Regions from separate parts of the Luteibacter sp. NPDC104163 genome, predicted to be linked through region 2. Evidence: predicted binding sites of a transcription regulator. Region 2 holds the regulator's gene; the other holds the start of a gene.
What was found. Region 2 encodes FliA, which starts transcription of late flagellar genes. Its sites were predicted from a motif close to TAAAGTTTNNCNNNCNNNGGCCGATAA; they were not measured.

Region 1 (5,530 bases), on a different contig from region 2:
CCCCGCCGCCAACGCACTCGCCCGCCACAAATACGACGTCATCACCGACCCACCCACAGCCAACACACCCCCTGTGGGAGCGCGCTTGCGCGCGATGGTAGACGCCGCCAAGTACGAATTCGTCCTCATCCTCCCCACCCGCCAACGCGAAGAAACCCGCCTGTTGTTCGCCCAGGCCATGAGCGTCGTTTCACCCACCGGCATCGTCGTCGCCAGCGTCCCCAACACCGAAGGCGCCAAGACCGCCGAAGCGGACCTCGCCCTGCTGTCCGGAAGCGTCGGCCAGCTCTCGAAACACAAATGCCGCGTCTTCTGGACGCTGCCCGGCGCGGCCCCCGACGCCGCGCTGCTCGGTGAATGGCTCGCGCTCGACGCTCCCCAGCCGATCGCTGACGGCCGCTTCACCAGCCGCCGCGGACTGTTCGCCTGGGATCGCATCGACATCGCGTCGGCCTTGCTCGCCAGCGTGCTCCCCGGCGACCTGCGCGGTCGCGTCGCGGACCTCGGTGCAGGCTTCGGCTACCTCGCCTGCGAAGTAGTCGAGCGTTGCGCACAGGTGACGTCGATCGACCTCTTCGAGGCCGAAGGGCGCGCCCTTGAGCCGGCCCGCACGAACATCGCCGCGGCGGTCGCTCGCAGCGGCCGCGCGATCGATACGCGGGTCGTGTGGGGCGATGTCACCCATGGCGTGGATGGCCGCTACGACGCCATCGTTTCCAACCCGCCTTTCCACCAGGGCCGTGCCGACCAGCCTGAACTTGGCCGTGCCTTCATTGTTACCGCTGCCCGCGCGCTGGCGCCGGGCGGCCGCTTCTGGATGGTCGCCAACCGCCATCTCGCGTACGAGGCCACGCTTGCCGCCTGCTTCGGGCAGGTGCGCACCGTGGTCGATCGCGATGGCTTCAAGGTGATCGAAGCGAAGGATCCCCGCCCATGAAACTCGTAAGACTCCTCGCCAACCTCGGCTACGGCAGCCGCAAGCAGGTCGCCCAGCTCTTCCGCGAAGGTGCGGTAACCGATGCCAGCGGCGAGGTGCTGTACGCCGACGACAAGGTCGAGCACGCCGATGTCCGCTTCGAAGGCGAGCCGCTCGACCCGCCGCAGGGCATGCTGCTGATGCTCAACAAGCCCACCGGCTACACCTGCTCGCGCAAGGACGTGGGCCGGCTGGTCTACGACCTGCTGCCGCCGCGCTTCGGAGTGCGCAACCCCGTGCTCTCCACCGTGGGGCGGCTCGATCGGGATACATCCGGCCTGCTGCTGTTCACCGACGACGGCCAGCTGCTGCACCGGATCATTTCGCCGAAGAGCGAACTCGGGAAGGTGTACGAAGCGACCCTGGCCGAAGACCTGAAAGGCAACGAAGCCGAGGTGTTCGCCGCGGGCACGCTGATGCTGGAAGGCGAAACCGATCCGCTGGAACCGGCATCGCTCGAGGTGCTCGGGCCACGCCACGTGCGGCTCACGCTCACCGAAGGCCGCTACCACCAGGTCCGGCGGATGTTCGCCGCCGTCGGTAACCATGTCGAGACGCTGGAGCGCACCGCCCTCGGCGGCCTGACGCTCGGTGGTCTCGAGCCGGGCACGTGGCGCTTGCTGACGGAAGAAGACATCCGCGCGATCTTCGGCAGCTAGCCCACCCCCCGCCTGTGGGAGCGCGCTTGCGCGCGATGGGTGCTCGCGGCAAACCCATCGCGCGCAAGCGCGCTCCCACAAGGGCCGGGTCGCCGATGTGGACGCCACGTGCACGCGCGGTGCAGTATCCCAGACCACCTTTCATCCGTTTGGGGAGTGCAAGATGAGAAAGTTCGCAATCGTGGCGGCCGGGCTGCTGGTGTGTGGCGCGGCGCAGGCGGCCGACAAGAGCGTGACGGTGCCGATGACGATGGTCTCGGTTGACGGCAACGGCGCGTCAGTGGGCTCGGTCAAGATCAGCGAAAGCGCTGGCGGCCTCGTCTTCACCCCGGACCTCAAGGGCCTGCCGGCGGGCGAGCATGGTTTCCACCTGCATGAGAAGCCGAGCTGCGCGCCGGGCGAGAAGGACGGCAAGAAGGGCGCCGCGCTGGCGGCCGGTGGCCACTTCGATCCGGCCAAGACCGGCAAGCACGAAGGTCCGGACGGCATGGGCCATGAAGGCGACCTGCCGAAGATCACGGTGGGTGCCGACGGCACGGATACGACCGCTGTGACCGCCCCGCACCTGAAGAGCCTGGCCACGCTGAAGGGCCACGCGCTGATGATCCACGCCGGCGGCGACAACTACTCCGACGAACCCAAGCCGCTGGGCGGTGGCGGTGATCGCATTGCTTGCGGTGTGGTGAAGTAACCAACGGCTGCAGTCACGCCGTTGTGGGAGCGCGCTTGCGCGCGATGGGGCTTGCGGTAACACCCATCGCGCGCAAGCGCGCTCCCACAGGTTGTCACGCGCTTAGAACAGATCGATCGAGCCCAACGCCACCGGCGCAGCCAGTTCGCCTCGCGCGGTAAGCGCCTCAAAGCCCTGCACGCTGTTCCGCCCGTTCTGCTTGGCGTAGTACAGCGCCTTGTCCGCGCGATCCAGCACGATCTCGGGATAGTCGTGCTCGCTGATCCGCGCGTAGCCGATGCTCACCGTGACGTGGCCGACCTGCGGGAACGACCAGCGGGCGACATGCTCGCGGAAACGCTCCAGTGCATTGGCGGCCGAGAACTTGTCCTCCGACGCCAGCAGCATCACGAACTCCTCGCCACCGAACCGGAACAGCACGTCGTTCTGGCGGAAGCAGGCGCGCATCTGCTGCGCGAGCATCAGGATCACCTCGTCGCCGTAGACATGGCCCCAGGTATCGTTGATGCGCTTGAAATGATCGATGTCGAGGATCGCGAGGTAGATCTGCGCGACATCCTCGCTGGCGCTGCGCCGCTCCTCGTCGCGACGCAGCGCGCGGGCGCGCTGGCGCTGGAGCTTCAGCAGCCGCTGCAGGCGCTGTTCGAAGCTGCGGCGGTTGTACAGGCCGGTGAGCTTGTCGCGCTCGCTCTCATTGAGCAGGGCGATGTAGTTGGCATAGATCCGGGCGAAGCCCTCGACCATGGTGCGCACGCTATCCAGCGTGTCGTCGGCCTCGAGCATCAGGGCGCCGATCGCGACATGGTCGCGGATGATCGGCACGACCAGCCGGCAGCTGCCGTCGTCGGTCACGTCGGAGATGACTTCCAGCGTCTCCATCGAGCAGACGATGGTATCCACCGGGTCGCCATCGCGCATGGGCTCGAGCGCCTCGACGACGCAGCGGCCCTCGCCGTTGCGGGTGCAGACGGTCAGGGATTCAACGGGGTGTTGCAGGCTGTCGCCCGCCTTGCACAGGGTCACGCTCTTCACCGCGACCAGTTCGGCCATCGACAGCACGAGGCTGTGGTCCAGCGCGTCGATATCGCGGTGATGGGTGAACTCCGCCACGGAGGCGAGGAGCCTGGATTCCGGCATGCCACCGGCGAGCGAGTGCCAGGCTGAACTCACGGCCGGCCCATGCCCGCGGCCAGCAGGCCACGCTTGATCGTATGAAGTCGCACCGAACCCATCCTCCCCCGAGAAGGCCCCCTGTGAGCCCTGGTGATCGCGACGCGCGAAGGAGCCGGTGGGCTCCCCAGCAAGTTATAGCGACCGGAAAGCCGATAACTTTAGTGCAAATTCTCGCGGAATGGTGAGAACTGTGAACTGAGTCGCACGCGGCGGCCTTCACATACGGCGCTAGCCCCTGTAAGGACGCGGCGTGTTGTGGGAGCGTGTTGTGGGGGCGTGCTGTGGGAGCGTGCTTGCACGCGATGGGTGCTAGCGGCAGCGTCAATCGCGCGCAAGCGCGCTCCCACAAGTGCGGCTGGGGCAGGTCACCGTGCGGGCCAAGTCGTGAGCAGCCCCCGATCCACCCCAACCCGGTGACACGATCGCGTCGCGACCCCATCGGTCAGGGCCGCGCGGAACAGCGGCGCCATGCCGCGTAGCGTTCGCGCCGCGACGCGGCCCTTGATCTGGTCGGCCGGGCTGCGGCGTAGCAGCTCGCTCGCCCAGGGTGGCAGCAGGTAGGCGCCGGCGTGGAGGAAGATGTCGCGTGACAGGCCGGCGAGCGGGACGGGCAGGTCCAGGTCGGCGAGCACCTCGAGGACGACGCGGGTGCGCTCGGTATAGGCGAGGGTGGGGATCACGCTGCGCACGTAATCGTCCAGGGCCGCGACGGAGCCGGGGACATCGCGGGCGCCCAACGCCTCCGCGATGCGCCGGGTTTCATTGAAGTAGGCATCGGCCGCCGCCGGCGGCACCTCCATCGGGCCATAGGCGCGGAAGCCGGCCAGGAAGCTGGACATCTCGCTCACGTGCACCCAGGTGAGCAGGTCGGGGTCATCGGCGGTGTAGGGCACGCCCGCCTCGTCGACGCCGCGCACCTGCGCGTGGATCGTGCGGACCCGTTCGATCATGGCCTGCGCTTCGTGCGTGGGCGCGTAGGTCGTGCCGCCCACGAACGTGGTGGTGCGGCGCAGCCGGCCGACCAGGTCCCCGCGGAAGTTCGAATGGTCCCACACGCCAGCCAGCGCACGGGGATGCAGCGTCTGCAGGTACAGCGCGCACAAGCCACCCGCCAGCATCCCGCAGAAATCGTTGTGGATGCGCCAGGTGACCGAGTTCGGCCCGAACAGGCCGGGGTCGCCGACGGGGCGTTCATAGTCGATGCCGCCGGAAGGGGGCTTCGGGAAGGCGGTCATCACCCAGCGCCGGATCGGCGCGGTCGCGGGGCGGAGCAGGTTGCGCAGCATGCTCAGTCCCCCGACCACCACCCGCGCCATTTAAAGAACAGCACCGGCAGGATCATGCTGACGATGATCACCAGGATGGCGAGCGGATAGCCCCAGTGCCAGTTGAGCTCGGGCATGTACTTGAAGTTCATGCCCCAGATGCCGGCGAGGATCACCGGCGGGATCGTCGCCACCGAGGTGACGGTCAGCACCTTCATCACATGGTTCTGGTCGGTGCTGATGAAGCCCAGCGTCGCATCCAGCAGGAACTGCAGCTTGTTGGTGAGCTGGTCGTCGAATTCATCGAGCGTGCGCAGGTCGTGCTCCACCACGCGCAGGCGGACCTCCACCGCTTCGCTCATCCATTCCGGCTTCTTCGCACGCACGAACGAGACGATGCGCTGGACGCCCAGCATCGACGAGCGGTTGCGCGCCTGCATGCCCTCCAGTCGGCCGACCTCGAGCATGCAATCCCGCAGCACGGGCGTGCCAAGCCGTTCCGGGGTAAACACGCGGTCGGAGAGCTTCTTCAGCTCGGCCGAGACATCCTCCATGCGCTGCGCGCCCAGGTTCACGATGGCCTCGATCAGCGTGGCCAGCACGTCCGCGCTGGATTCCCAGTTCTGGTGGGTGCAGCTCTCGTTGGCCAGGTCGAACGCGGGCGATTCGCTGAAGCGCAGTGTCATCAGCACGTGGTTGGTCACCACGATGCCGACGGGCTGTGACGCGTGGCCGTTGTTGGTGTCCGCGAAATAGGGGATCGACA
Region 2 (5,530 bases):
CGGCACCGAAAGGCGCACCGTGCTGCCGTGGCCGACCCGCGAATCGATCGACAGGGTACCGCCAAGTTCGACGATCTTGGTCTTGACCACGTCCATGCCGACGCCGCGGCCGGAAATATCCGAGACCTGGCTCGCCGTGGAGAAGCCCGGGCGGAACACGATTTCGTAGCATTCACGCTCGTCGAGGCGGGCGGCCTGCTCTTCATCCATCAGGCCCTTCTCGACGGCCTTGCGGCGCAGGACCTCGGGATCCATGCCCTTGCCGTCATCAGTAACCGTGATGACGATGCGGTCGCCATACTGGCCGGCGGCGAGGCGCACGGTGCCCAGGCGCGGCTTGCCCGCGGCTTCGCGCACCTCGGGCATCTCAATGCCGTGGTCGACGGAATTGCGCAGCAGGTGCACCAGCGGGTCGGCCAGGGCCTCCACCACCGTGCGGTCGATATCGGTTTCTTCGCCCTCGGTGACGAGTTCGATTTCCTTGCCGAGCTGCCGCGCGAGATCGCGCACGATGCGCGGGAACCGCGAGAACAGCTTGCCGACCGGCTGCATGCGCATGCGCAGCACGGCGTTCTGCAGGTCTTCGGCGACGCGTTCGAGTTCGCCGATGGCGCGTTCCATCGGGTCATTCGTGCCGCGCGGCGCGAGGTTGGTCAGGCGGTTGCGGACCAGCACCAGTTCGCCCGCGGCATCGACGAGGCTGTCGAGGCGGTGGGTATCGACGCGGACGGTGGTGTCGGCGGCGGCGGTGGGCTGGCGTTTTTCGGTTGAAGCCGCCGGCTTTGGCTTCGCCGGGGCAACCTGCTGCGGTGCCGTCGCTTGCGCGGGTTCGGCTTCGGGGAGCGCGGGCGAGCCCGCTCCCACGACCGCAACGGGCGGCGCGGCTAACGTGGTATCCGCTGCCGTTCCGCTGGGGGCGCCGGTGCCGTAGAGCTGGTCGAGCAGCGCTTCGAACTCATCGTCGCTGATGGTGTTGCTTTCGGGCGCGGCAACGGGTTCCGTCGCTTCAACGACGACGGCTACCGGCGTTTCAGCCGCACCTTCGGCGCCTTCAGCGCCGGGGGCGCCGGTGCCGTAGAGCGAATCCAGCAGGGCTTCGAATTCGTCGTCGGAGATGGTGCCCGAGGTGGCCGGAGCCGGCGCGCGCTCGGTGCGCGCGGCGTCGAGCAGCGCTTCGAACTCATCTTCGATCGGGTCGTACGGTTTGGCGGGCGGCGCCGCGACGGCGGGTGCCGCCTTCGGCGCAGTGACCGGCACGGCGAGCGCGACGGGCGCCGCCGATGCGGCGCGGCCCGGGATGACCAGGCGATCGAGCAGCGAACGCGGCGCAGGCTCGGCCTGCACGCCGGCATCCGCCGCACGCATCATGTCGTTGAGCAGGTCGAGCGACTCCAGCAACGCGTCCATCAGGCCCGCGTTGAGCACGATCGCGCCATTGCGCGCTTCGTTCAGGAGATCTTCCGCGCGGTGGCAGAGTTCCACCATGGCGTTGAGGCCAAGGAAGCCCGCACCGCCCTTTACGGTATGGAACGCGCGGAACACCGCGTTCAGGAGCTCGCTGTCTTCCGGAGAGGCTTCGAGATCCACGAGCTGTTCGCCCAGGGTCTCGAGCAGTTCGCGCGCCTCGATCAGGAAGACGTTGAGCAGCTCGTTGTCCAGCTCCACGCTCATGGCGGACTCAGAAGCCAAATTCGCTGAGGAGGCGATCCACTTCGTCCTGGCTGACCTTGTCGGCGGCCGGCGTATGGGCGCCCGCGAGCGAACCGGTGAGGCGCACCAGTTCCACGAGCGACGATTCCACCTTGGCCATGAACGACTCCACCTGGGCGACGCGCTGGCCGGAGAGATCCTGCCAGGACTGTGCCTCGACCATCTCGCCGAGCCCGATATCGCAGCTCTGCGCGAAATCGCCGACGCGAACGGCGAGCGACGTGGCGTTGGCGGTGAAGGCGGGATCGGCCTGGTCGAGCACCAGCAGCTCGTCGGCCTGCTTCGCCAGCGACTGTGCCTGCGGGCGCAGCTTTTCGCTGAAATCCAGCGTGCGGTGCGCGGCCTGCGAGCTCATCTCGAGCACATCGCGCAGGTGCTTGCGCGCATCGCTCATGGTGCCGGGCACGCCATCGCCCGAGATATCCGAGGCAAGGCGGCGCGCCGATTCGTGCAGGTCACGGGCGAGGTGGCCCAGCGCCAGGAACAGGTGCTGCTCGCGGCTGCGGATCAGCTTGTCCAGCGCCTGCTCGAAAGCCACGCTGTCATCGGCGTCGAGCAGCTCGCGCAGTTCGGGTGCCACGTCCTGGCCCGCGGAAATCATCGTATTCATGTCAGTCCCTTAGCCCGCTGCCGCGGCGAGTCGTTCGAAGATCTTGTCGAGCTTTTCCTTCAGCGTCACCGCGGTGAACGGCTTCACGACGTAACCATTCACGCCGCTCTGCGCGGCCGCGATGATCTGGTCGCGGTTGTTCTCGGCGGTGACCATGAGCACCGGCAGGGATTTCAGGTTGGCATCCGCACGGATGGCACGGAGCAGGTCGATGCCGGTCATGTTCGGCATGTTCCAGTCGGTGACCACCAGGTCGATCGGCTGCGAGCGCAGGAGCGCCAGCGCCGCGTTGCCGTCTTCCGCTTCCTGGATCAGCGTGTTGGTAAAGCCCAACTCCACCAGGAGGTTACGGACGATGCGCCGCATGGTGGAGAAATCGTCCACCACGAGGATTTTCATGTTCTTGTCCAAAGCGTTCTCCGCCTTACTGCCGCGTATTTCTTAGTGTTTGTCTTTCCAACCCGACATGCGTGCCCGGAGACGGATCAGCGCCTGGCCATGGATCTGGCAGACACGTGATTCGCTTACTCCCAACACCGCACCGATTTCCTTCAGGTTGAGTTCTTCATCGTAGTACAGCGACATCACCAGCTTTTCGCGCTCGGGCAGCCCGTCGATCGATTCGGCCAGCGCATGGCGCATGCCGTCCTGCTCGAACAGGCCATCCGGGCCCGTGGCGTCCGGGTCGGCCACGTCGATCGCGGAGCCTTCGTCGCCTTCGGGCGCCGTGAGGCTCAGCAACCGCGCGCTCGCCGCGTCGGCCAGGATCTGGTTGTATTCCATGGCGTCGATGCCAAGACGCTTCATCACTTCCACGTCGTCGGCGTCGCCACCCGTTTCGTTCTCGATCTGCCTTGTAACTTCCGCCACCTCGCGCAATTTCCTGTGGACGCTGCGCGGGGTCCAGTCCGTCTTGCGCAGTTCATCCAGCATGGCGCCACGAATGCGGATGCCCGCATAGGTTTCGAAGCTGGCCGCGCGAGTCGGCGAATAATTCCTTGCCGCCTCGAGCAAGCCGATCATCCCGGCTTGCATGAGGTCGTTCGCATCGACGCTGGGTGGCAGGCGGCCCATCAGGTGATAGGCGATCCGGCGCACCAGCGGCGCGTGCGTTTTCACCAGTTGATCGGCCGGAACCTTAGTAATTTCAAGGTATTCGCTCGCGACGCTCACAACGGCAGCCCTCCCCCCACGTGTTCACGCCCGGCAAAAAAGCCGATGCGACCCTGACCACGGGGTTCGGGTTCACCCCATGTATCGACCGACCTGGCCAAATTCTTGAATCCCACCGCCGAGCGGCTGCTCGGCCACGCATCGACCACCGCCGACTGGCGACGGATCGCCTGGCGCAGGTACTCGTCGTGGGGGACCATGCCCATGAAATCGAGGGAGACATCCAGGAACCGGTTGGTCACCCGCGAAAGCTTTTCGAACAGCTGGCGCCCTTCCTGCGCATGGCGGACCATGTTGGCCACGATGCGGAAGCGGTTCACCGCGAACTCGCGCGACAGGACCTTGATCAGCGCGTAGGCGTCCGTCAGCGAGGCCGGCTCGTCGCAGACCACGACCACCACTTCGTCCGAGGCGGCGGCGAACATCGACACGCTGTCGGAAATGCCGGCGGCGGTATCGACGATCAGGTATTCGGGGGCCAGCGGGTATTCGTCGAACGCGCGGATGACCGCGGCGTGCTCGATGTTGGGCAGCTGCGCCATGCGCCGGGTGCCCGACGTGGCGGGAATCACCTTCAGGCCATGCGCCGCCTCGAGGATCAGGTCCTCGATGGCGCACGCGCCTTCGAGCATGTGCCCGAGGTGGCGGGTCGGCTGGAGGCCCAGCAGCACGTCGATGTTGGCCATGCCAAGGTCGGCATCGAGCAGGAGGACGTCACGGCCGCCCATGGCGAGGGCCATGCCGAGGTTCACGGCCACCGTGGTCTTGCCGACGCCGCCCTTGCCGCCCGCGATCGCGATGCTGCGCGTGGGCCGGCGGTCGGCGAGCCAGTTGAGTCCGGCGGCCTGCGAGTTGTCGACGTGTGTGGTCATGAAGGAATTCACTGCCGGTGAAGAAGTTGCGGATGCGGTTGCCAAAGTCACGTTCGTCAGAATGTGCGATCAGGCCATGGCCGGGGTGGACGACGCGAAGCCGAAGCGATCGGCAAGTATGGCGTCATCCGGCTCGTCGTTGCGCTGCTTGAGCATCTGGGCTGCCAGGCAGACCAGTTTGCGCGCGTCGGCGGAGGCGATGTCCTCGGGCACGCGCTGTCCATCCGTGGTGTAGTCCAGCGGCATTCCGTGCCGGATAAGGGCCGAGAGCGCGCCGCCGAGCAGCGGCGTCTCGTCGAGTTTGGTAAGGATGGCGCTCTGCGGCTTCAGCGGAGCGTAAGCGCGCATGGCGTTGTCGATGGCCTGGGCCTGCGCATTCGCGGCGACGACCAGGCACACGCGCACATCGGCCATGGCGCGCAGCGTTTCGAACTGCTGCTGCAGCTTCGGATCGTTGCCGGCGAGGCCGGCGGTATCGATCAGCACCGTGTGCTTGCCGCGCAGCTGCAGCAACACGTTGCGCAGGCTCTGCGCATCGTGCGCGTTGTACACGCGCACGCCGAGCAGGCGGCCGTAATGTTCCAGCTGCGCACCGGCGCCGATGCGGTACTGGTCGGCACTGATCAGCGCCACGTTGGAAGCGCCATGGCGCAGGACCGCGCGCGCCGCCAGCTTGGCAATGCTCGTGGTCTTGCCGACGCCGGTGGTGCCGACGAAGGCGGTGATGCCGCCGCCGACGGTGTCAAAGTTGCGGCCGCTGGTGCGGATGTTGCGCGAAAGAATGCCCAGCGGCAGGTAACGCGCCTGCTCGGCCGTCATGTTCTCGGGCAGCTCGGCGCACAGGGCGCGGGCGACGTCGCCGTCGATACCCAGGCGGGTCATCTCGCGGAGCACGCGGGCGTGCAGCGGCTGCTGGCGATCCTTCTGGTTCCAGGCCAGCGCGGAGAGCTGCACTTCCAGCATCTCGCGCAGGTTGTTGATCTCGGCGCGCATGCCGTTCACCGCGGTGTCGTTCTGCGGCGCGGTCACCGTGGCGGCGCGTACGACGTCGGCGACGCTGGCGGCCAGCGCGGCGGAGGACTGGCGCTGCGGCGCATTCGGTGCGGCCGGAGCCGAACGGGCGGCGCGTTCGACGGCGGCGGCCGTCGCCGCACGGGCCTGGTCG

Region 1: a site for FliA is predicted at 3,634-3,660, ahead of ACZ6YI_RS04365 (GGDEF domain-containing protein). Genes of this name have one in related genera too.

The regions. Positions count from the first base shown of each region.
Region 1 is NZ_JBVJMK010000002.1:274,153-279,682, forward strand. Features, by position in the region: gene ACZ6YI_RS04350 (class I SAM-dependent methyltransferase) at 1-937, shown strand, start outside; gene ACZ6YI_RS04355 (pseudouridine synthase) at 934-1,635, shown strand; gene sodC (superoxide dismutase [Cu-Zn] SodC) at 1,799-2,326, shown strand; gene ACZ6YI_RS04365 (GGDEF domain-containing protein) at 2,429-3,496, opposite strand; gene ACZ6YI_RS04370 (oxygenase MpaB family protein) at 3,865-4,785, opposite strand; gene ACZ6YI_RS04375 (CorA family divalent cation transporter) at 4,788-5,530, opposite strand, start outside.
Region 2 is NZ_JBVJMK010000001.1:277,226-282,755, forward strand. Features, by position in the region: gene ACZ6YI_RS01165 (chemotaxis protein CheA) at 1-1,671, opposite strand, end outside; gene ACZ6YI_RS01170 (protein phosphatase CheZ) at 1,679-2,320, opposite strand; gene cheY (chemotaxis response regulator CheY) at 2,330-2,731, opposite strand; gene ACZ6YI_RS01180 (RNA polymerase sigma factor FliA) at 2,762-3,493, opposite strand; gene ACZ6YI_RS01185 (MinD/ParA family protein) at 3,490-4,365, opposite strand; gene flhF (flagellar biosynthesis protein FlhF) at 4,435-5,530, opposite strand, start outside.